DNA from 2 places in the Streptomyces sediminimaris genome. Region 2 is predicted to be linked to the other one. Evidence: riboswitches for the same ligand, from Rfam matches in the RefSeq annotation. Region 2 holds a riboswitch; the other holds the start of a gene.
The links. Region 2 has a riboswitch for S-adenosylmethionine ahead of thrC (threonine synthase). Riboswitches for the same ligand answer to the same signal wherever they lie in the genome.
Positions count from the first base shown of each region.

Region 1: linked by a shared signal. The riboswitch ahead of ACJ9NR_RS11320 (aminotransferase class V-fold PLP-dependent enzyme) and the one ahead of thrC (threonine synthase) in region 2 are both predicted to bind S-adenosylmethionine.

Region 1 covers NZ_JBJWOT010000001.1:2,395,290-2,407,193, forward strand. Annotated here, with positions in the region: gene ACJ9NR_RS11295 (C40 family peptidase) at 1-24, opposite strand, end outside; gene ACJ9NR_RS11300 (NYN domain-containing protein) at 248-1,591, opposite strand; gene ACJ9NR_RS11305 (hypothetical protein) at 1,626-1,865, opposite strand; gene ACJ9NR_RS11310 (rhomboid family intramembrane serine protease) at 2,032-2,823, shown strand; gene ACJ9NR_RS11315 (Lrp/AsnC family transcriptional regulator) at 2,820-3,101, shown strand; gene ACJ9NR_RS11320 (aminotransferase class V-fold PLP-dependent enzyme) at 3,123-4,484, opposite strand; SAM riboswitch class IV at 4,645-4,761, opposite strand; gene trpD (anthranilate phosphoribosyltransferase) at 4,886-5,950, opposite strand; gene qcrB (cytochrome bc1 complex cytochrome b subunit) at 6,092-7,726, opposite strand; gene qcrA (cytochrome bc1 complex Rieske iron-sulfur subunit) at 7,723-8,778, opposite strand; gene qcrC (cytochrome bc1 complex diheme cytochrome c subunit) at 8,775-9,584, opposite strand; gene ctaE (aa3-type cytochrome oxidase subunit III) at 9,664-10,284, opposite strand; gene ACJ9NR_RS11350 (response regulator) at 10,439-10,843, shown strand; gene ACJ9NR_RS11355 (L,D-transpeptidase) at 10,887-11,904, opposite strand, start outside.
Region 2 covers NZ_JBJWOT010000001.1:3,874,794-3,886,697, forward strand. Annotated here, with positions in the region: gene ACJ9NR_RS17830 (P-loop NTPase) at 1-1,653, shown strand, start outside; gene ACJ9NR_RS17835 (hypothetical protein) at 1,675-2,073, opposite strand; gene ACJ9NR_RS17840 (helix-turn-helix domain-containing protein) at 2,189-3,028, shown strand; gene ACJ9NR_RS17845 (DUF397 domain-containing protein) at 3,012-3,212, shown strand; gene ACJ9NR_RS17850 (hypothetical protein) at 3,218-3,787, shown strand; gene ACJ9NR_RS17855 (NADH:flavin oxidoreductase) at 3,823-4,941, opposite strand; gene groL (chaperonin GroEL) at 5,174-6,796, opposite strand; gene ACJ9NR_RS17865 (cold-shock protein) at 7,123-7,329, opposite strand; gene ACJ9NR_RS17870 (MoaD/ThiS family protein) at 7,780-8,055, opposite strand; gene thrC (threonine synthase) at 8,175-9,461, opposite strand; SAM riboswitch class I at 9,480-9,636, opposite strand; gene ACJ9NR_RS17880 (glucosyl-3-phosphoglycerate synthase) at 9,767-10,711, shown strand; gene ACJ9NR_RS17885 (alpha,alpha-trehalose-phosphate synthase (UDP-forming)) at 10,806-11,904, shown strand, end outside.

The DNA.
Region 1 (11,904 bases), 1.5 Mb from region 2:
CTTGGGTCGACGGTGGGTCGCCACGAAGGTGAACTCCTTCTTCTGAGTGATCACCCGCTCGGAGGTTCGGAGCCAGACCCTAGTGACCTCATCGTGATCAGATCAAATCCTCAGGAGCAAAATCTCGTCACACCATGCATTCTTTACACACAACTCACGTGCGGTGATACGCGGTTGACACTACGTTGCGTGACGATCCCGCCAATTCGGGCATTAAACCTGGAATTTCGACCATCGGGACAGTCGCTCAGGAAAGGCGTTTCAGCAGCATGGCGGAGGCGACCGGCCGGGCACCCGCCCTGGCCACCCCGTCGGCCACCTCGCGGTCGGTGGAGGCGACGATGACGGGCCGCCCGGGCGGCTCGGCGCGCACCAGCTGACGGATCAGCTCGTCGGCCGTCACACCCGGCTTGGAGAACAGCACGCGCACGCCGCGCGGGGGCGCCAGCAGCACCGGCGCCACCAGCTCGGCCCCGTCGAAGACGCAGGTGACCTCGGCGCCGGTCTGTGCGGCGAGCTGCGAGAGCTGGCCCAGCAGCCTCAACCGCTGCTTCTCCAGGGGCATCTGGGGATAGCCGGTCTTGGTGACGTTGTAGCCGTCGACGAGCAGGTGGGCCTGCGGCAGGGCGAGCAGCTGGTCCAGGACCGCGGGGTCGTGCTCGGACAGCGCCCGGGCGGCGATGTCCTTCGGGGTCATGCGCCCCGGCTCGACCGCGTCGACGGTCTCGGCCGGGCGGACGGAGACGGGCGGCAGCGCCAGTTCCCGGCGCAGCCCCTGTGTCGCGTCGAGAAGGGTGTCCAGAAGCAGGCGCACGCGCATGTCCTCGACACTGCGCCCCTCGCGCGCTGCTCTGCGCGTGCCCTCCAGGGCGGCCTCCGCCTCGCCGAGCCGCGCCTTCAGGCGCCGGGACTCGCTCTCCGCGGCGGACACCTGGGCCTGCCCCTCGGCGCGTGCGGCCTCCATCTCGCCCTGGAGCTTGCGCAGGGCCGCCTCGCCCCGCTTGACGTCGCTGAGGGCCGCGCGCAGCTTGCGGCGCAGCGAGTCGGCCTCCTTGCGGGCGGCCTCCAGCTCGGTGCGCAGCCGCTCGGTGTCGAGCCGGGTCTGCTCGCGGGCCCGCTCCAGCTCCTCGCGCAGCCGCTCCAGCTCGGCCCGGCTCTCCTCGCCGGCCCGCTCGGCGTCGGCCCGCTGAGCCTCCTCGCCGGCCGCCGTCACGAGCTTCACCCAGCCGGTGGGCCGCAGAACATAGGCCGCGGCCGCCACGTCGAGCGGGTCCGCGGCCGGGGGCGGCGAGCCGGAGTCGAGGGCGCCGGCCAGCTCCGGCTGGGCCTCTCTGAGCTTCTCCCCGATCCGCTGCCGGAACAGCGGCTCGGTCTCCAGCGCGGCCGCCATCGCGTTGCCGGCGAACTTGGCGCGGCGAGACGGGGTGAACCGGGCGTACTGCCTGAGCTGTCCGGGCAGTTCGGCGACGGTCAGGCCGCCGAACGCGTCCGCGACGATCTGGACGACCCTGCGGCGCACTCCGTCGGGCAGCGGACGGTCAAGCACCTCGGCGGTGCCGTCGCCCGGCCCCCCGTCCGCGGTCTCCGCCATCCGTCACACCCCATTACCTGTGGGGCCGCTCCGCTCAGGAGTCGGCGCCCGGCCTGTCCACGAGTTCCACCTGGTCCACCGCGTTGCACCAGCGGCAGCGCACCGACTCGATGGTCTCACTGACCACCTCGCGCTCCTCGACCTTCGGCTCGCCGGCCAGATCGAGGTGGACGTACTCGACGACCTTCGAGGAGCGGGTCACGTCGAACCGCGTGAGGTTGCCGCAGAGGGTGCAGCGCCACCGTGTCGAGGCGGTCGGCAGGGGAACCGTCATCGTGACTCGTACCTTTTCCTTCTGGGCCGTCTGGTGTCCGCGACGCCCCGGCTTCCCCGGAGCGTGTGGCCGTAACCCTACGGCCTGGCGGCGACCCGCCGCCCGCCTGTCCACGGCGGCGAGGCGTTCTGTGCGAGTGCGTCCCCTTACGTCATGCTCTGTGTTCATGATCAGCCACCGGAGCCCGACCGACAGCAGAACGAGCCGGCGCCCGTCGGCGCCCGTGACCCACACGCTGCTCGTCCTGTGCTGCCTGGTCTTCGTGATCGGCCCGGCATCGGGCCTGGACCGGGTCTACGGCTCCGGGGAGGCACTGCTCGCCGCCCAGCGCGCGTACTTCCACCGGTGGGGGGTGATCCCGGCCGAGCTGTTCCAGGGCTCCCCCAGGGCCGTCCTGACCCCCGCCACCGCCCTGTTCGTGCACGGCAGCTGGGTGCACCTGCTCGGCAACATGCTCTTCCTCTACGTCTTCGGCGTGATGACCGAGGAGCGGATGGGCCGCGTGCGGTTCGCCCTCTTCTACCTCGGCTGCGGCTACCTGGCCCTGCTCGGCTACGCGGCCGCGAACTCCGCCTCCGAGCAGTCCCTGGTGGGGGCGTCCGGGGCGATCTCCGCCGTCCTGGGCGCGTTCCTCTACCTGTTCCCCACGGCCAGGGTGACAAGCCTGCTCCCGTTCCTCTTCTTCCTCCCGGTGCGCTTCCCCGCGTGGGTGGTCCTGCCGTTCTGGGCGGCCCTGCAGTGGCTGGCCGCGGGCCGGGCGGACCGCGGGCCGGGGGTGGCCTACCTGGCCCACCTGGTGGGCTTCGGCCTGGGCTTCTGCTACGCCTGGGCCCGGTCCGGGAAGAGGAGGGGGAAGGGCCCGAGGGGCGGCCGCGGAAGGGCGGTGGTGGGCGACCCGGGGGCGACTAGAGTGAGGTCCGCCCCAGCTCCGGCTCCCGAGGGAGAGAACCAGCCGTGATCACCGCGATCGTCCTCATCAAGACCAGCGTGGACCGGATCCCCGAGATCGCGGAGTCGATCGCGGCGCTGGAGTCCGTGAGCGAGGTCTTCTCGGTCACCGGCACCTACGACCTGATCGCCATGGTCCGGGTCAAGGAGCACGAGGACCTGGCCGAGATCATCCCGGGCCGCATCAGCAAGATCCCCGGCGTCGAGGCCACGGACACGCACGTCGCGTTCCGCACCTACTCCCAGCACGACCTGGAGGCGGCGTTCGCCATCGGCCTGGACTCCTGAAGGCGCGTCGTACCGGCGTCGTCAAACCGCCGGCACGCAGCGGCCGTCCTGCGTGCGGTAGCGCCGCTTCGCGCCGTCGCGCACCAGTTCCCGCACGGCCGCCAGGAAGCGGGTGACGTGCTCGTCGGGGGTGCCGGCGCCGAAGCTGACGCGGATGGCGTCGAGGGACTTCCCGCCCGGGGCGGCCTCGGGGGCGCCGCACTCGCCCCGGGCCTGGGGGCCGCCGCCCAGCAGGGTGCGCAGCAGGGGGTGGGCGCAGAACAGGCCGTCCCGCACGCCGATGCCGTACTCGGCGGAGAGCGCGGCGGCGAAGTGGGAGCTGTGCCAGCCCTCGACGACGAACGAGATCACCCCGACCCGGGGGGCGTCGTCGCCGAACAGGGACAGGACCGTGACCTGCGGGACCTCGGCCAGACCCGCGCGGACCCGGGTGATCAGGCGCTGCTCACGCGCGACCAGGCCGTCGAAGCCCGCCTCGGTGAGGGCCCGGCAGGCGGAGGCGATGGAGTGGGCACCGATCACGTTCGGGGAGCCGGCCTCGTGGCGGGCGGCGCCGTCGTGCCACTCCACGTCCACGCCCCCGTCCGCGCGCCGCGTCACCCTGCGGCTGGCGCCGCCGCCCGCGAGGTACGGCTCGGCCGCCCGCAGCCAGTCGGCGCGGCCGGCCAGCACACCGGAGCCGAAGGGCGCGTAGAGCTTGTGCCCGGAGAAGGCGACCCAGTCGACGTCGAGGTCCCGCACGGAGACCGGGCGGTGCGGGGCCAGCTGCGCCGCGTCCAGCACGATCCGCGCGCCGTGGGCGTGCGCCGCGGCGGCCAGCTCGCGCACCGGCCACAGCTCGCCGGTGACGTTGGAGGCGCCGGTGACGCAGACCAGCGCCGGAGTCCGCGGGTCGCGGGCGGCGAGGGCGCGCTCCAGGGTCGCCACGGCCTGCTGCGGGGTGCGCGGCGCGTCGAGGCAGGTGACCCGGGCGTCCTGCCAGGGCAGCAGGCTCGCGTGGTGCTCGGTCTCGAAGACGAGGACCTGGCAGCCTGCGGGCAGCGCGCGGGCGAGCAGGTTCAGCGAGTCCGTCGTGGAGCGGGTGAAGACCAGCTGGTCGCCGGGACGGCAGTCCAGGAACTCCAGGACCGTCCTGCGGGCGCCCTCGAACAGGTCGGTCGACAGCTGGGACAGGTACCCGGCGCCCCGGTGGACGCTGCCGTAGTACGGTGCGTAGGCCGCCACGTCGTCCCAGACGCGCTGCAGGGCCGGCGCGCTGGCCGCGTAGTCGAGTGCGGCGTAGGTGACCTCGCCACCGGTGACGAGCGGGACGGTGACGTCCCGGCCCAGAACGGGCAGCGGGGCACAGACGGCCTGGACGGCGGCAGCGGTGGGGACGGACATGGCGAGACTCCTGCGAGGGACGAGCGGATCCGCCGTGCGAGCGGTACGGCTCCAGCACGGGGAGAGGTGAAAGGGGTACGCGGAGGCGGGGCTCGACGCCCTAGCGCATTCGCTGGCTCACAGAAGGCTCCTCGACGACCAGGACCCCTGGTGTACGAGGGATCCGCGCTTGCCCTGGACCTCGCTGCCCACGGCCTGGTCCTCACCCGGGGCACCCCGCCACGGACGGAGGGTTGCCGGACAGTCGGCCGGGGCCTCATGACTGTCACTCATGACCTGGTCGGAAACGTACGTGAAGTGATCGCGGTCCCGCAACCCGTGTCCGGATGACGGGACCGCGCCCCTGCTCGCCGGCGGCCGGCGGCCGCCGGCCGGCGAGCCGTGGCACTCCCGGCGGACGCTCAGCCGTTGCTGGCCGCCACCCAGCGCTCCAGCGCCCGCTTGGCGGCGCCCGAGTCGATCGACTCCGCGGCCCTGGCCATCCCGGCGCGGAGCTGTTCGGCCAGCGGTCCCGGGCCCGGGTCGAGGGCGACGAGCGCGGCCGCCGAGTTCAGCAGTACGGCGTCCCGCACCGGCCCCCGCTCCCCGTCGAGGAGCCTGCGGGCCACCTCGGCGTTGTACGAGGGGTCGCCGCCGCGCAGCGCCTCGACCGGCACCAGCTCGATGCCGACCTCGCGGGGGTCGAAGGTCTCCTCGGCGACCTTGCCGTCGCGGACGATCCAGACCCGGGAGGTGGCCGTGGTGGTCAGCTCGTCGAGTCCGTCGTCCCCGCGGAAGACCAGCGAGGAGTTGCCGCGTTCGGCGAAGACGCCCGCGACGACCGGAGCCATCCGCGGGTCGGCGACACCGACCGCCTGGGCCCGCACCCGGGCGGGGTTGGTCAGCGGGCCGAGGATGTTGAACACCGTGCGGATGGCCAGCTGGCCGCGCGCGGCGCCGGCGTGCCGCAGCGCCGGGTGGAACTTGACGGCGAAGCAGAAGGTGATCCCCGCCTCCTGCGCCACCTCGGCCACCCGCTGCGGGGTCAGTTCCAGATTGACGCCGAGCTTCTCCAGGACGTCCGAGGCACCGGACGCCGAGGACGCGGCGCGGTTGCCGTGCTTGACGACCGTGGCGCCCGCACCGGCGACGACGATCGCGGACATGGTGGAGATGTTGACCGTCTTGGCGCCGTCGCCGCCGGTGCCGACGATGTCCACCGTCCGCCCGGGCACCTCGATCACGTTGGCGTGCTCGTACATCGTCCGGACCAGGCCGGCGATCTCCTCCACCGTCTCGCCCTTGGCGCGCAGGGCCACGACGAAGCCCGCGATCTGCGCGTCCGTCGCCTCGCCGCGCATGATCTGGTCCATCGCCCAGGCCGTCGCGTCGGCGCTCTGGTCGCGGCCGTAGAGCAGGGCGTTCAGCACCTCGGGCCAGGAACGGCCCGCCGCGGTGTCGCCTCCAGCGGGGGTCACAGCGCTCATAGGGCCGCTCCTGGTGTCGTAGAAGAGGAGGACTCGTCGCGGGAGTCCGACCCCCACCCTATCCAGCCGGAAGGCATGACAAGGGGCCCCGTCCGAACACCGGACGGGGCCCCTCGCCGTGGCGTGGCGACGCCTCAGCGATCAGTGATGGCCGTGGCCGCTCGTGATCTCCTTGTACTCCTCCGCGGTGGGCTTCGCGATCTGGGACTCCTCGCCGTAGTACGCCTCGCTGAGCTTGGCGCGCAGCTTCTCGGAGCCCCTCACCTTGCGCTCGACGCCGTTCTCGTCGACCGTGGGGCCGATCTCGAGCGGCTGGTACTGCTCGTGCGCGGTCAGGGTGTGCAGCGCGTCCTGGGTGAGCGGCTCGTGGACCTCGATGAACTCACCGTGCGGCAGGCGCTTGATGATGCCCGACTCGCGGCCGTGCAGCACCTTGTCCCGGTCCCGGCGCTGCAGGCCGAGGCAGACGCGCTTGGTGGCGATGAAGGTGAGCACCGGCAGGACGAAGAAGGCGATCCGCACGAACCAGGTGATCGCGTTGATCGACAGGTGGAAGTGCGTGGCCCAGATGTCGTTGCCGCCGCCGATCATCATCACGAAGTACCAGGAGATCCACGCGGCACCGAACGCGGTACGCGTCGGGGCGTTGCGCGGGCGGTCCAGGATGTGGTGCTCGCGACGGTCGCCGGTGACCCAGGCCTCGATGAACGGGTAGACCGCGATCGCGACCAGGACCAGCGGGAAGATCACCAGCGGGATGAACACGCCCAGGACGAGCGTGTGGCCCCAGAAGTTGATCTCCCAGCCCGGCATCGTCCGGATCAGGCCCTCGGAGAAGCCCATGTACCAGTCGGGCTGGGCGCCGGTGGACACCTGGTCCGGACGGTAGGGGCCGATGGCCCAGATCGGGTTGATCGAGGCGATCGCTGCGATGGCCGTGATGACACCGAAGACCAGGAAGAAGAAGCCTCCGGCCTTGGCCATGTACACCGGCAGCAGCGGCATGCCCACGACGTTGTTGTTCGTCCGTCCGGGACCCGCGAACTGCGTGTGCTTGTGGTAGAAGACCAGGATCAGGTGGCCGACCAGCAGACCGAGCATGATGCCCGGCAGCAGCAGGATGTGGATCGAGTAGAAGCGGGCCACGAAGTCGCCGCCCGGGAACTGCCCGCCGAAGAGGAAGAACGACAGGTACGTGCCGACCACCGGCACGGACAGGATCGCGCCCTCCATGAAGCGGACACCGGTGCCGGAGAGCAGGTCGTCCGGGAGCGAGTAGCCGGTGAAGCCGGTGAACATGCCCAGGACCAGCAGCAGGAAGCCGAACAGCCAGTTGACCTCACGCGGCTTGCGGAACGCGCCGGTGAAGAACACGCGCATCATGTGCACGAACATGCCGGCGAGGAAGATCAGCGCGGCCCAGTGGTGGATCTGCCGGATCAGCAGGCCACCGCGCACGTCGAAGGAGATGTGCAGGGTCGAGTTGAAGGCCTCGGACATCAGCTGTCCCTGCAGCGGGACGTAGCTGCCGTGGTACGTGACCTCGTTCATCGACGGGTGGAAGAACAGCGTCAGGTACACACCCGTGAGGATGAGGATGATGAAGCTGTAGAGGCAGACCTCGCCCAACATGAACGACCAGTGGTCGGGGAAGATCTTGCGCATGTTGGTCTTGGCCAGGGAGTAGATCCCCAGGCGGCCGTCCGCCCAGTCGGCGACACGCTCGCCGGCGGGTGCCTTTCCGCGGCGTACCGCGGTGGTGTCGTTGGTGGTCATCCGCGCTCCCAGAATGCAGGACCGACGGGCTCGTCGAAGTCGCCGAGCGCCTCGAGGTAGCCCTGGTCGTTCACGCCGATGCGCAGCTGCGGCAGGGCGTGGCCGGCGGGGCCGAAGATCACCCGGGCACCGTCGGAGAGGTCGAAGGTGGACTGGTGGCAGGGACACAGCACGTGGTGCGTCTGCTGCTCGTACAGCGAGATCGGGCAACCGACGTGGGTGCAGATCTTCGAGTACGCGACGATGCCCTCGTGCGACCACTCCAGCTCGCGCTTGTCCTTGATGTTGGCCGGCTGGAGCCGGATGATCATCACGGCGGCCTTGGCGATCTGGGTCTGGAAGTCCTCGTCGGTCTCCTCCAGGCCCTCGGGCTTGACGAAGGTGAGCGAGCCGACGGCGACGTCGGAGGGACGCAGCGGCTCGTTCGTGTTCATGTTGACGAGCAGCTTGCCCTTGGACCACAGCGTGTGGCGGAGCTTGTTGTGCGGCAGCGGGCCGAGGTCGCGCAGCAGCATGACGCCGGAGAGCGGGAAGAGGGCCATCGCGCCGAGCATCGTGTTGCGGATCAGTTTGCGGCGGCCGAGCGCGGACTCCTTGGCACCCTGCCGGAAGTCGTCCATCACCTTGGCCTTGACCTCGGGCGAGGCCTCGATGGGGTGACGCTCGTCGGCGATCTCCACGTCGGACATCAGGGTGCGGGCCCAGTGGACGGCGCCCGCGCCGATCGCGAACAGCGCCAGGCCCAGGGTCAGACCGAGCGCGAAGTTCATCGCGTTGATGTGACCGATCGGGAAGACGTAGATCGTCTTGTCGTTCGGGATCGACACGTACGAGGCGATGAAGCCGACCGTGGCGAGCATCGACACCGTGAACAGCAGGGCCACCACGCGCTCGGACCGCTTGGCGGCCCGCTCGTCGATGTCCTGGACGCGGTGCTCGTGCGGGGGCAGACCGGGGTCGGCGAACGGGTTCTTCTCGTCCGCGACGCCGACCGCGCCGTGCTGGTCCTGCTCAGCTGGCAGGTTCTCTTCTGGAATGTCGTGGCTACTCATGACTTCTTGGCCTTTGCGGTCCGAGCGGCGACCCAGACGGCGACCGCGATCAGCGCGCCGAGTCCGAAGATCCAGGCGAACAGGCCTTCGGAGACCGGGCCGAGCCCGCCCAGCTCAAGGCCGCCCGGGCTCTCGCTGTTGTCCCCGTTGACCGTGTGCAGGTACGCGATGATGTCCTTCTTGTTCTGCTCGGTCAGCGTGGTGTCGGGGAACGCGGGCATGTTCTGCGGGCCGGTCTGCATGGCCTCGTAGATGTGCTTCGGAGCGACACCCTCGAGGTTCGGCGCGAACTTGCCGTGCGTCAGCGCACCGCCCTTGCCGGTGAAGTTGTGACACTGCGCGCAGTTGGTGCGGAACAGTTCACCGCCCTTGGCGATGTCGGCGCCCTCGGGACCGTACTGGTCCTTGGTCGGGATGGTCGGGCCGGCGCCGAGCGAGGCGACGTAGGCCGCGAGCTGGTCGATCTGGGCCTGCGTGTAGATGACCCGCTTCTTCGGGACCTGCGCGCCCGGCTGCTGGGCCGGCATGCGGCCGGTGCCGACCTGGAAGTCGACGGCCGCGCTGCCCACGCCCACGAGGCTCGGCCCGTTGGAGGAGCCCTGACCGCCGGTTCCGTGGCAGCTGGCGCAGCCCACGGAGAAGAGCTTCTTGCCCTCGTCGATGGCGAGGGACTGGGCAGTTTCGTCGGCCTGCGCCTTGCTCGCGGGTGCGAACACGGCGTACAGCCCCCCGGTGCATGCCAGCGCGAGGAGTAGGACGACGAGCGCCGCCAGCGGATGGCGTCGTCGTGCGGAGAGCTTTTTCACGGATTACCCCGGTGTCAGGATCTTCTGCGTCGATGCTTCTGTTGTCTGCGCCCTGGGGCGCACGCGGGAACGGGCCCGGCTACTTGATCAGGTAGATCGTGGCGAAGAGGCCGATCCACACGACATCGACGAAGTGCCAGTAGTAGGACACGACGATGGCTGCGGTCGCCTGCTCGTGGGTGAACCTCTTGGCCGCATAGGTACGGCCGAGGACGAACAGGAAGGCGATGAGGCCGCCCGTCACGTGCAGACCGTGGAAGCCAGTGGTCAGGTAGAACACCGAGCCGTACGGGTCGGAGGAGAGCGAGATGCCGTCCTCCTTCACCAGGTTCGTGTACTCGAAGATCTGACCGCCGATGAAGATCGCACCCATGACGAAGGTGACGATGAACCAGCCCCGGAGCTTCTTCACGTCCCCGCGCTCGGCGGCGAAGACGCCGAGCTGGCAGGTGAGGGAGGAGAGCACCAGGATCGTGGTGTTGGTCGCGGAGAACGGAATGTTGAGATGACTCGCCATCTCCTTCCAGTGATCCGGACCGGTCACCGATCGCAGGGTGAAGTACATCGCGAAGAGGGCCGCGAAGAACATCAGCTCGGAACTCAGCCAGATGATGGTTCCGACGCTGGTGAGGTTCGGCCGGTTGACCGACGGGTGCGCGTGCCCGGTATCTACTGTCGTTGCTGTCGCCACGTCCGACATTATGTCGGTCGCTTATCCCGCCCTCACCCCGGGGGGTGCCGTTCGGAGTGTTGCTCCGGTCCGTACCGGTGTTGACGTGGTGTTGAACGGAGTAACATCCGCCGCGACGGGCCTTTCCGTACGACGTCAGACATCACTGCGTACCGGAGGAACAATGCAGCCGACCGCCACGGTGCTGGTCTACAGCGACGACTCCAACACCCGGGAACAGGTCCGGTTGGCCACCGGGCGCAGGCCCGCGCCCGACGTCCCCGTCGTCGAGTTCGTGGAGTGCGCGACGCCCGCGGCCGTCCTGAAGGAACTGGACCGGGGCGGCATCGACGTCTGCGTCCTGGACGGTGAGTCCGTGCCCATGGGCGGCATGGGTGTGTGCCGGCAGATCAAGGACGAGGTGTTCGGCTGCCCGCCGGTGCTGCTGCTGATCGGGCGGCCGCAGGACGCGTGGCTCGCGACCTGGAGCCGGGCGGACGCGGCCGTGACGCTGCCGGTGGAGCCGGTGGAGTTCGCCTCCGCGCTGGCCTCGCTGCTGCGGCGCAGGAACCTCCAGCGCAGCGCCTAGCGGCCGGGGGGCGGCTCCCGCGGGGCTGCCCCCGGGGGTCGCCTCACACGCTCTCCGGCCGGAGCCGCGCCCTCTGTGCGGCGGTCGGGGCATCGGGGGTGCCGGCCACCAGGGCGCTGCCCGTGCGCCAGTTCTTCCAGGAGAGGTTCCAGTCCCCGAAGCCGTTGCCGAAGGGCTCCATGGTGTCGCCGTCGGAGTTGACGACCTTCACCACGTCGCCCTCGTGCACGGCGTCGAAGAACCACTCGGCGTTGCCGGTGCTCATCCCGATGCAGCCGTGGCTGACATTGGCGTAGCCCTGTGAGCCGACGGACCAGGGGGCGGCGTGGACGTACTCGCCGCTCCAGGTCACCCGGGTCGCGTAGTAGACGGGCAGGTCGTAGGAGTCGGAGCTGCCCGCGGCGATGCCCACCGTGGCACTGCGCATACGTACGTAGTACTCCTTGCTCAGCACCACCTTGACACCGTTGCGGGTCTCGAAGCCGGGCTTGCCGGTGGTGATGGGGAGTTCCTTGACGGCCTCCCCGTTCCTGTAGACCGTCATGGAGTGCGCTGCCGCGTCGGCGACGGCGATCATGCTGTCGCCGATGGTGAGCTTCAGCGGCTTGCTCTTCGCGCCCCACAGCCGGTCCCCGACCTTGATGCCGTCGAGGTTGCTGTGCACCCGGATCGTCGCGTGGGCGGGCCAGTACTCCCTGGGCCGGTAGTGCAGTTCCTTGTCGTCGACCCAGTGCCAGGCGCCCTGCACGGCGGGCACGGAGTCCACCCGCAGCGCCCGCTCGACGACGGCCCGCTGCGCCTTGCCCTTGACCGGCTTGTCCAGTTTGGCGGTGATCGGCTGACCGACGCCGTAGGTGCCCGACCCGGGCCCGAACGTCACGCCCAGGCGCTTCTTGGTGGTGGGCCTGGTGGTGTCGAAGGTCAGGACCTTGCGGCCGGGTGCCCCGTCCTCGTCCTCCGTGCTCACCCGGACCGTGTAGTGGGCGTTCGCGGCCAGCGGGGAGGTGCTGTGCCACCGGGTGCCGTCGGCGGAGAGTTCGCCCGTCACGGAGCGGCCTGTG
Region 2 (11,904 bases):
TGGCCGGCGCTCAGTTCCGCGCTTCAACTGGAGGAGGAACTGCTCCAGCGGTTGGAGCGCGGAGGCGGGGGCGGTGTCGTCGCCATCGGTCCACTCGGCGAAGGCAAGTCACTGGCCATCCGCCAACTCGCTGTGAAGACGGCCGTTTCTCGCCCTGATTGGAACGTGATCTGGCGCGAGCCGGGAGCGCCGCCCATCACTGGGGTCTGGTTGCGTGAAATACGCGCCACCGCCGACCGCACTCTGATCTGCATCGACGAAGCGGACCTCGTCCAGGACGAACTCGTTGCCACCAAGGACCTCTGGGGAGCCGAGGACTCGGGCTTCGCCTTCCTACTGGCCAGCCACGACCGGTTGTGGTGGCAGGGGTCCGGCGCGTCCTCCCTGCGATCGCATGTCCACGACGTCCTCTTCCACGGCATCAAGCCCACCGATGCCACGAACATCGTCGCAGCGTGGCAGTCCATGGGGCTTTTGCCGAAGCACCTGGGCCCCACCGAAACGGCGGCCGGCCGCCTCGTGTCGTCGGCTGGCGTCATGGCCGCTCAGACGAACACGCTCTTCGGCGCGGTACTCGATGTCCGGTACGGAACGGAGCTCGGCAGCCGCATCGAGGATCTTCTTCGCAAGTTCCGGGAGATCCGCCTGGCGGAGTCGGTCACTCTCGCAGACGTGTTCGGCGGCATCTGCGTGATGCAGCACGTTCTCGACAAAGACGGAAACAAGGGCCGGGGCGCAAGCCGTCCGGTAATCGCAGCCATGGTCGGCCTCGACGAGGTCTTCGCAGACGGCAAGATACTCGCCACCCTCGGCCGAGAAGCGGCTGTCACCTTCGCCGGAAACCGCGTCTACTGCCGGCATCCTGCCATCGCATCGACCGTCGTCGACCTCATTCACCAGGACGGCACCGCGGAGAAGGCCTACACCCTGGTGGGCATGGCCGGAGGACGTCTGCGGGAGGCAGGGGCGGGTGAGGCGGACGGGTATCGCGACGCCTACCTCCTGTCCCGCGATCTGAAGGCGCCCGAAGCCGTGTGGGCCGCCAAGGGCGCCGTCGAGGGCACGGGGCACCTGCTCGAATCACGTGTGACACTCCTGCGCGCTCTACGACAGGAACGCCAGAGCCGCTGCATCGAGTACGCGCGCAGACTTGCTCCACGCGTGCACGAGTACCGGGACTTCCGCAGTGCCGTCCGGGCATTCCTGGTGGAGTTCTCCATTTCCATGCGGGACGAGGGTCATGCGCAGACCTCCGCGGGCCTCGCTGCCCTCGCGCTGGACGACCGGATCGGCTTCTACCTCGACGGCAGCCGCGCCGGTTACGCGCTGGTGAGTCTCGCCAAATCGGCCCTCCGACTGAATGCCCAGACGGGCGGGACGACGACGGCCGAGGTCCCCGAAATGTGCTACGTCCTGCTGGAGTTGATACGGAGCAAGGAGGAGGCGCAGAGGTTCCTGGGCCCCGTCCGCACCCAGCTGCGGATCCTGGAGGAATACCGGAGTCTGAGTCCGATCAAACTGAGCGGCAAACTCGCCGCCGCCATGGACACGGCTGCCAAGGCGGCAGCGCAGGAGACGGGCGTCCGGCTGGAACTCAACGGCGTCCTGTCGTTCGACAGCCTGAGGCGCCTGGCCGAGTTCAAGCGCCCCTGACGCGGCGCGCGGCGGCAGCGCTCACGATGGGTGCCGCAGTCGACTGTCCTCGTTCGCCTTGCGCACCATCGCTCGGAGCGTGTCGTTGGACGACGCATATGTGACGTCCTCCGGCGGGCAGTCCCACTCGCGGCCGCCGGCGACGGGGCGCAGCTGTACCCGGCCGCCGACGTGTCCCCTCACCTCGCCCAGCCGCCCGTCGCGCGCGTCGACGACATGCGCGCCGACCGGCGGCCGCTCCCCGCGCAGCACGGACGCCAGGCGCTCGGCGGTGCGGATGTTGCATCGGCCGAGGTCGACCAGGGCGAACGGCTCGTCACTCGCGCCGGTGACGGGGTCGACGGCGAGGGAGGGCAGGACGACGCCGACGCCCACGAGGGCGCTGCGCAGGGTTTCGACGACTTCTTCGGTCGGTCGCACGGTGTTCGCACCTCCACATTGGGTTGATGATTCACTACCCAGCGTGTCCGTCGTGGTCCTAGCCTGGCCATACGTACCGTCCAACAACCATGTCTGTCGGACAGGGGAGTTGCCCATGCCGGGACCGAAGGATCTCGACCCGTCGTCATCACCCCGAGCGCTCCTGGGCGCGGAGCTGCGCCACGCGCGCGAGAAGGCCGGGCTGAGCCAGGAGGAGCTGGGGATACGGCTGTTCGTGAGCGGGTCGTTCGTGGGCCAGCTGGAGGCGGGCACGCGGCGGATGCAGCCGGAGTATGCGCGGCTGCTGGATGAAGTACTGGAGACGGAGGACTTCTTCCGGCGGAATTGCCGGGCGGCCGCGAAGTCCCGGTATCCGGAGCACTTCGCCGAGGCGGCGGAAGCGGAGGTCATGGCGACGGCGATCCGCCAGTACGCACCGCTGCTGATCCCCGGGCTGCTCCAGACGCCCGCGTACGCACGGGCCGTGAACCGGGCCTACGACCCCACCGCGCCGGAGGAGACCATCGACGAGTGGGTGGACGGCAGGATCGTGCGGACCCGTCTGCTCGACGATCCAACAAGGCCGTTGTTGTGGGCCGTGCTCGACGAGGCGGCGTTGCGCCGGAGGACCGGTGGCCCGGCGGTGATGGCGGAAGCGCTGCGCCACGTCGTGGCCGTGGCCCGCCGGGGCCGTGTCATCGTGCAGGTGCTGCCCTTCAGCGCGGGGGCGCACAACGCGATGGCGGGCTCGCTGCGACTGATGGATTTCGAGGAGGCGCCCGCGCTGGTCTACTTCGAGGGGCCCGGCACCGGACGGCTGGAGGACGACCCGCGCACCGTCGCCCGGCTGAGGTTCACGTTCGAACTCCTCACCGCCGCCGCGCTCGCGCCGGAGAAGTCCCTGGCCCTGATCGAGGCCGTGGCGCAGGATTACGCCCATGAGGAACTCACCTGACCCGAGCACAGCGACCTGGCGCAAGTCGACGTACAGCGGGGGCGGTGGAAACGAGTGCCTCGAGATGGCCGACACCCGCCCGACCCTGGTCCGGGACTCCAAGAACCCCCGAGGCCCGGTGCTCACCTTCCGGCCGCGGAGCTGGACCGCGTTCGTCCAGAACCTCAAACACCCCGCACACTGATATCCATGAACCACGCCCAGCTGACCGCCCTGGGCCGTGCCCTCCGCCTCCTCGGCGAGCACGGCGAGGCCCTCACCGCCGACACGCCGGACGGCAGGCTGCACGAGGTCAAGGCGGACCTCCGCCGCGCCCTGGAGCTGCTGGACGACAGCGTCACCGGTGCCGCGCCCGCGACCCGCTGCCCCGAGCATCCGGGCGGGCCGGTGGACGAGAACGCGCACGACCTCTGCCTGCTCTGCGAGACCCGGCGCCGGACGGCCCGCCGGGCCGAGTACAACGGCGGCCCCCTGCCCGCGCAGCCCGGCGAGAAGGCGCCTTCCCGCTACGGCGTCAGCGCCGACCGCCCGCAGCCCCAGCAGCGCTGGCTGCCGGAGCTGTGGAACGGGCAGACGTGGCAGCTGTGCGGCACGCCGCGGCGGGACCGGCGCGAGGCGGAGCTGTACCTCGCCGCCCGTCGCCGCGGCCCGCGCCCCGCGATGGCGTACCGGCTCGTGCACGAGTTCACCGACTACGAGGTGCTGCGCGTGTGGGGCACGCCGGTGAGGGTCGACATCGAGCCGCTGGGCAACCTGTAGGGCCCCTGCGCCGCCTCCGCGGCGGCGTCCGGCCGTCAGCTCAGGGACTTGAGCGACGCCGCGTCGTACGGCTTCAGCTCCGAGACCCGGCCGTCGAGGACCTTCGCGGCCCACTCCGGGTCCTGCAGCAGCGCGCGCCCGACGGCGACGAGGTCGTACTCCTCGCGCTCCAGCCGGTCCAGCAGGTCGTCGATGCCGCGGACCCCCGACCCCTCGCCGGCGAACGCGCGGATGAAGTCGCCGTCGAGGCCGACGGAGCCGACCGTGATGGCGGTCTTGCCGGTCAGCTTCTTGGTCCACCCGGCCAGGTTGAGGTCGGCGCCGTCGAACTCGGGCAGCCAGTAGCGGCGCGTGGAGGCGTGGAAGGCGTCGACGCCCGCGGCGGCCAGCGGCGCGAGGATGGCCTCCAGCTCCTGCGGGGTCTCGGCGAGGCGGGCGTCGTAGGCCTCCTGCTTCCACTGCGAGTAGCGGAAGAGGACCGGGAACCCGGGCGAGACGCTCTCGCGCACCGCCGCGACGATCTCCGCCGCGAACTTCGTACGGGCCACGGGGTCGCCGCCGTAGGCGTCGGTGCGGCGGTTGGTGCCCGCCCACAGGAACTGGTCGAGGAGGTAGCCGTGGGCGCCGTGCAGCTCCACGCCGTCGAAGCCGATCCGCTCGGCGGCTGCCGCGGCCTCGGCGAAGGCGCCGATGACGGCGTCGATGTCGGCCTGTGTCATGGGCGTGGCGTCCTCGACGCCGGTGACGCGCAGACCGGAGGGGCCGTGCGAGGGGGCGTCCGGGTAGGGGGCGTCGCCCTGGTTGCGGACCGTGCCGATGTGCCACAGCTGCGGGACGATCCTGCCGCCCGCCGCGTGCACGGCCTCCGCGACCCTCTGCCATCCCGCGAGCTGCTCCTCGCCGTGGAACCGGGGGACGCGGTCGCTCTGGCCGGCCGACTCGTGGCCGACGTAGGTGCCCTCGGTGACGATCAGCCCGACGCCCGCGGCGGCCCGGCGGGCGTAGTACGACACGACGTCCTCGCCGGGGATGCCGCCCGGGGAGAACATGCGCGTCATCGGGGCCATGACGATGCGGTTGGGGACGGTGAGGCCGTTGATCGTGGTGGGCCGGGAGAGGATCTCGGCGGCGCGGGAGGCGGCGGGGGCGGTCACGTGGGGTACTCCTCGAGGGCTGAGTTAACCGGTCGGTATTAACCGGTCGGTATGTGCGCACGCATTGTTGCACCACCTTAAGCAATCACCTGCGCGCCGCTTCCCATTCCCGGACGGCCTCAAGCACCCGTGTGACGCCGGACACACGAAAGGGCGGCACCCCCTGCCGGAGCAGGAAGTGCCGCCCTCGCGTCAGGACGTTGATCAGCCGGAGCCGGAGCCCCGGGGCCGATCAGAAGTCCATGTCACCGCCCGGCATGCCGCCGCCGGCGGGCGCGGCGGCCTTCTCCGGCTTGTCGGCGATGACGGCCTCGGTGGTGAGGAACAGCGCGGCGATGGAGGCGGCGTTCTGCAGCGCGGAACGGGTCACCTTCGCCGGGTCGATGATGCCTTCCTTGACCAGGTCGACGTACTCGCCGGTCGCGGCGTTCAGGCCGTGGCCCGGGGTCAGGTTGCGCACCTTCTCCACCACGACGCCGCCCTCGAGGCCGGCGTTGACGGCGATCTGCTTCAGCGGGGCCTCGAGCGCGAGCTTCACGGCCTGGGCGCCGGTCGCCTCGTCACCCTCCAGGTCCAGCTTCTCGAAGACGGTGGACGCCTGGATGAGCGCGACGCCACCACCGGCGACGATGCCCTCCTCGACGGCGGCCTTGGCGTTGCGGACGGCGTCCTCGATGCGGTGCTTGCGCTCCTTGAGCTCCACCTCGGTGGCGGCGCCGGCCTTGATGACCGCGACACCGCCGGCGAGCTTCGCCAGGCGCTCCTGCAGCTTCTCGCGGTCGTAGTCCGAGTCGCTGTTCTCGATCTCGGCGCGGATCTGGTTCACGCGGCCCTGCACCTGCTCCGTGGAGCCGGCGCCGTCGACGATGGTGGTCTCGTCCTTGGTGATGACCACCTTGCGGGCGCGGCCCAGCAGGTCGAGGGTCGTGTTCTCCAGCTTGAGGCCGACCTCCTCGGAGATCACCTCGCCGCCGGTGAGGATGGCGATGTCGTTCAGCATCGCCTTGCGGCGGTCACCGAAGCCCGGGGCCTTGACGGCGACGGACTTGAAGGTGCCGCGGATCTTGTTGACGACCAGGGTCGACAGGGCCTCGCCCTCGACGTCCTCGGCGATGATCAGCAGCGGCTTGCCCGACTGCATGACCTTCTCCAGCAGCGGGAGCAGGTCCTTGACCGCGGAGATCTTGGAGTTGGCGATCAGGATGTAGGGGTCGTCGAGCGACGCCTCCATCCGCTCCATGTCGGTGGCGAAGTACGCCGAGATGTAGCCCTTGTCGAAGCGCATACCCTCGGTGAGCTCCAGCTCCAGACCGAAGGTCTGGGACTCCTCGACGGTGATGACGCCTTCCTTGCCGACCTTGTCCATGGCCTCGGCGATGAGCTCGCCGATCTGGGTGTCGGCGGCGGAGATGGAGGCCGTGGAAGCGATCTGCTCCTTGGTCTCGACGTCCTTGGCCTGCTCGAGCAGGGCACCGGAGACGGCCTCGACGGCCTTCTCGATACCGCGCTTGAGGGCCATCGGGTTGGCGCCGGCGGCGACGTTGCGCAGGCCCTCCTTGACCAGGGCCTGGGCGAGAACGGTCGCGGTGGTCGTACCGTCACCGGCGACGTCGTCCGTCTTCTTGGCGACTTCCTTGACCAGCTCGGCGCCGATCTTCTCGTACGGGTCCTCGAGCTCGATCTCCTTGGCGATGGAGACACCGTCGTTGGTGATCGTGGGGGCGCCCCACTTCTTCTCGAGGACGACGTTGCGGCCCTTGGGGCCGAGCGTCACCTTCACGGCGTCCGCGAGCTGGTTCATGCCGCGCTCGAGGCCGCGCCGCGCCTCCTCGTCGAACGCGATGATCTTGGCCATGTGAAGTGGTCCCTCCAGGACTGGGGGTGATTCCTTCGGACCGCGCCCGCGCCCGCGACGGACGGCACGCACGCCTCGTGGTTCCTTGCCCCACCCGGCCTGCGGGCCTCACCGACCCGGTCCTTCTTTGTCACTCTCACCTTCAGAGTGCTAACGCCAATGATTAGCACTCGACCCATGAGAGTGCAAGGTGCGCCCACGGAGCGAGCCGGGGCGGGCGGGCGTGTCCGCGCCCGGCCCCGGACACGCCGAAGGGCCCGCGCCCAGGGCGCGGACCCTTCGATCAAGAACGGAAGAACGTCGCTGCAGTTGACCCGGCGCGTGCTTCAGCCGGCCGCCAGCCGGACCATGTCCGCCTGCGGCCCCTTCTGGCCCTGCGAGATCTCGAAATCGACCCGCTGACCCTCTTCCAGGGTGCGGTAGCCGTCCATCTGAATCGCACTGTAGTGGACGAAAACATCCGCACCACCGTCGACCGCGATGAAGCCGTACCCCTTCTCCGCGTTGAACCACTTGACGGTGCCCTGAGCCATGCCTAACTCCCCTATTACTGGCCCTTGCACGGACCCGCACTTCGCGGATCCGGGTCAGACCTCACCCCCCACGGTTGGGGGCGTGCGCCGGAACGCGTCGACCGCGGCTGAATGTATCTGTCCAACTGCCGTCTGCAACAGGTCAATCGGACGAGAATTCCGGGCACGACCGGTCGGGAATGTACGGAGAATTCACCCGAATCCAGGGCAAGTCGGGCCCCATAAAAGGAGCATAAGACACAAAAGACCTGCACACTTTGGCGACTTCTCGCTGCCCGAGAAGTGGGAACTCATATGCGTCCGGCATGCGGAACGGGGCCGCTTCCCCAACTGTACCGTGCTCAACCATGCAGAATTGCCCCCTCCGCTTCTCTCACGGAGGGGGCAATTCGATGAACTCTTCGTAACCGACCTTACCGACGGTAATGATCGGGGCGTCCGACCTGTTCCTCAGCCTCCGGCGACGGCCGGAATGATCGAGACTCCGGCGCCGTCCGGAGTGGCCGTCTCCAGGCCCTGCTCGAAACGCACGTCGTCGTCGTTGACGTAGACGTTGACGAACCGGCGCAGCCTGCCCTGGTCGTCGAGCACCCGGGCGGCGATACCCGTGTGGTTCTTCTCCAGGTCGGCGATGACCTCGGCGAGGGTCGCGCCCTCGGCGGCGACCTCGGCCTGCCCGCCGGTGTAGGTGCGCAGGATGGTGGGGATACGGACGTTGACGCTCATGCTGATGACCTCCGGGTCGGGAACAGGCTTTTCAGGGGTGCGGGGCTGTGCTGGGGGTGCGGCCACCGCCGCGCGGGCGCGACCGGCCCACCGCGGCCCGCGGACGAACGGCCACCTGCTCAGGCGAGCCCGGCCTCACGGAAGGAATCGAGGTTCGGGCGAATGGTCGCGGTCAGGCCCGTACCGGCCACCGCGTCCAGCGTCTTCAGCCCGTCCCCGGTGTTGAGAACGACCGTCGTCAGCGCCGGGTCCAGCACCCCGTTCTCGATGAGCTTCCTCGTCACGCCGACGGTCACACCGCCCGCGGTCTCCGCGAAGATCCCCTCGGTCCGGGCGAGCAGCTTGATCGCGTCCACGATCTGCCCGTCGCTGACGTCCTCCACCGCGCCGCCGGTGCGCCGCGCGATGTCCAGCACGTACGGGCCGTCGGCGGGGTTGCCGATCGCCAGCGACTTGGCGATGGTGTCCGGCTTCTGCGGGCGGACCACGTCGTGCCCCGCCTTGTACGCCGTCGACACCGGCGAGCAGCCCTCGGCCTGGGCGCCGAAGATCCGGTACGGCCGGTCCTCGACGAGCCCGAGCCTGATCAGCTCCTGCAGACCCTTGTCGATCTTCGTCAGCTGCGAACCGGAGGCGATCGGGATGACCAGCTGGTCCGGCAGCCGCCAGCCGAGCTGCTCGCAGATCTCGTACGCCAGGGTCTTGGAGCCCTCCGCGTAGTACGGCCGCAGGTTGACGTTGACGAAGCCCCAGCCCTCGCCGGCCGGGTCGCCGATCAGCTCGGAGCAGAAACGGTTCACGTCGTCGTAGTTGCCCTCGATGCCGACGAGCTCGCCGCCGTAGACCGCGGCCATGACGACCTTGCCCTGCTCCAGGTCGTGCGGGATGAACACGCAGGAGCGGAAGCCGGCCCGGGCCGCCGCGGCGCCCACGGCGCCGGCCAGGTTTCCGGTGGAGGAGCAGGAGAGGGTGGTGAAGCCGAAGACGCGCGCCGCCTCCAGGGCCTGCGCGACGACGCGGTCCTTGAAGGAGTGCGTCGGGTTGCCGGAGTCGTCCTTGACGTACAGGCCGCCGGTCACGCCCAGCTCGCGGGCGAGGTTGTCGGCCCTGACGAGCTTGGTCCAGCCGGGGTTGATGTTCGGCTTGTCCGCCACGTCCGCCGGGACCGGCAGCAGGGGCGCGTAGCGCCAGATGTTCGCGGGGCCCGCCTCGATGCGCTTGCGGAGCTCCTCGGCGCCGTAGGCCGAGAAGTCGTAGGCGATCTCGAGGGGGCCGAAACACTCCTCGCACGCGAAGACCGGGCCGAGCGGTACCCGGTGACCGCACTCGCGGCAGCTGAGGGCCGCGGCGGGACCGAGGTCGACGGTCGTGGAGTCGGTGGTGCTTGCAACAGTCTGCGCAGCCATATGAGGCGAGGCCCTTTCTCCTCATCTTCCTCACGACGCATCTCGCCGTGAGACGGATTTGGCACCTTCCCTAGCCGGGGAGCCTCGCGGAACGATCAGCACTGATCTACGAGTACCGGCTGGAGGGTTGCCGGGGCTTCATCGGGCCGTTTCCCTCTGCCCCTCTGGATGAGCTGTATGCGGTTGTGAACGGCGGTGACCCCGGACATGCGATGGTCACCGGCGTTGTTCAAGACTGTAACCGACGCCCAGGACAGTTGAGAGAGCCGTCCGTAACGCGAGACAACCGTGAGGAGCCGCCGACCGTGCTGGAAGAAGTCGAGCGCTGGCTGCGCACCCGCTCCTGGGCCCTGTCCGACCGCCCGCTGCACCGGATCCTGGCCGCCAAGCAGCGCACGGGCCAGTCGGTCTCCGTCGTGCTGCCCGCGCTCAACGAGCAGGAGACGGTCGGCGACATCGTCGCCGTCGTCCGCCGCGACCTCATGCGGCAGGTGCCGCTGGTCGACGAGATCGTCGTCGTCGACTCGGGGTCCACCGACCGCACCTCCGAGGTGGCCGCGGCGGCGGGCGCCCGGGTGGTGCACCGGGACGAGATCCTGCCGCGCGTCCCGGCCGTGCCCGGCAAGGGCGAGGTGCTGTGGCGCTCCCTGCTCGTCACGACGGGGGACATCGTCTGCTTCGTCGACGCCGACCTGAGGGAGTTCTCCTCCGGCTTCGTCTCCGGGATCGTGGGCCCGCTGCTCACCGACCCCGGCGTCGAACTGGTCAAGGGCATGTACGACCGCCCGCTGGCCGGGGCCGCGGGACAGGGCGGCCGGGTCACCGAGCTGATGGCGCGCCCGCTGCTGAACATGCACTGGCCGCAGCTGGCCGGCTTCGTGCAGCCGCTCGGCGGCGAGTACGCGGCCCGCCGCTCCCTGCTGGAACAGCTGCCCTTCCCGGTCGGCTACGGCGTGGAGCTGGGCATGCTGGTCGACGCCCTGCACCTGGTGGGCCTCGACGCGCTCGCCCAGGTGGACGTCGGCGTGCGCAAGCACCGCCACCAGGACGGGCAGGCGCTGGGCCGCATGGCCGCCGCGATCTACCGCACGGCGCAGCTGAGGCTGGCCCGCGGGCATCTGCTGCGGCCGTCGCTGACCCAGTTCGAGCGCGGCGAGGACGGTTTCGAGCCGCGGACCCACTCCGTGGACACCGAGGAGCGCCCGCCGATGGTGGAGATCGCCGAGTACGCCGAGCGCCGGGTGGCCTGAGTCCGCCAGTCCGCCCGTCACGCGCCGTATACGGTCCACCCGCAGGGGGCAGCCAAACGTTTGAGCGTTTCCGGGCCTGGCTAGGTTGTGGCGTATGGCTTCCACGCACGGCGCTGCTCATCAGGTGCTGGTCGCGTCCAACCGCGGCCCGGTCTCGTACGAGGTGCAGGAGGACGGCTCGCTGTCCGCGAAACGCGGCGGCGGCGGGCTGGTCTCCGGGCTGTCCGCGATCGGCCCGGACGCGGGCGCGCTGTGGGTGTGCTCGGCGCTGTCCGACGGCGACCGGGAGGCGGTGCGCTGCGGGGTCGGCGAAGAGGGCGTGCGGATGCTGGACGTCCCGGCCGGCGTCCACGCCGACGCCTACAACGGCATCGCGAACTCGGTGCTCTGGTTCGTCCACCACCTGCTGTACCAGACGCCGCTGGAGCCGGTCTTCGACGCGGAGTTCCGGCGGCAGTGGGCCTCGTACGAGACCTACAACCGGGCCTTCGCCGAGGCACTCGCCGAGGAGGCCGCCGAGGGCGCGGCCGTGCTGGTGCAGGACTACCACCTGTGCCTGGTGCCGGGGATGCTGCGGGAGCTGCGGCCCGACCTGCGGATCGGGCACTTCTCGCACACGCCGTGGGCGCCCGCGGAGTACTTCCGGCTGCTGCCCGACGACATCGCCGGGCAGGTGCTGCGCGGCATGCTCGGCGCCGACCGCCTGGGCTTCCTGACCCGGCGCTGGGCGGACGCGTTCACGGCCTGCTGCACCGCGTTGGTGGGCGGCCTCGGGGGCACGGAGGTCGGCGTCCACGGGCTCGGCGCGGACGCCGACTTCCTGCGGCGGCGCGCGCACGAGGCCGACGTGGCCGAGCGGATGACCGCGCTGCGGGCCGAGATCGGTGAGGGCCGCAGGACGATCGTGCGGGTGGACCGCACCGAGCTGTCGAAGAACATCGTGCGCGGGCTGCTGGCGTTCCGTCAGCTGCTGGACGACCGCCCCGAGTGGCGCGAGCGCGTCGTGCACGTGGCGTTCGCCTATCCCTCGCGGCAGGACCTCGCCGTCTACCGGGACTACACGGCCGAGGTGCAGCGGCTGGCCGAGGAGATCAACTCCCGGTACGGCACCCCCGGCTGGACCCCGGTCGTGCTGCACGTCAAGGACGACTTCGCGCGCTCGCTGGCCGCCTACCGGCTGGCCGACGTGGCCC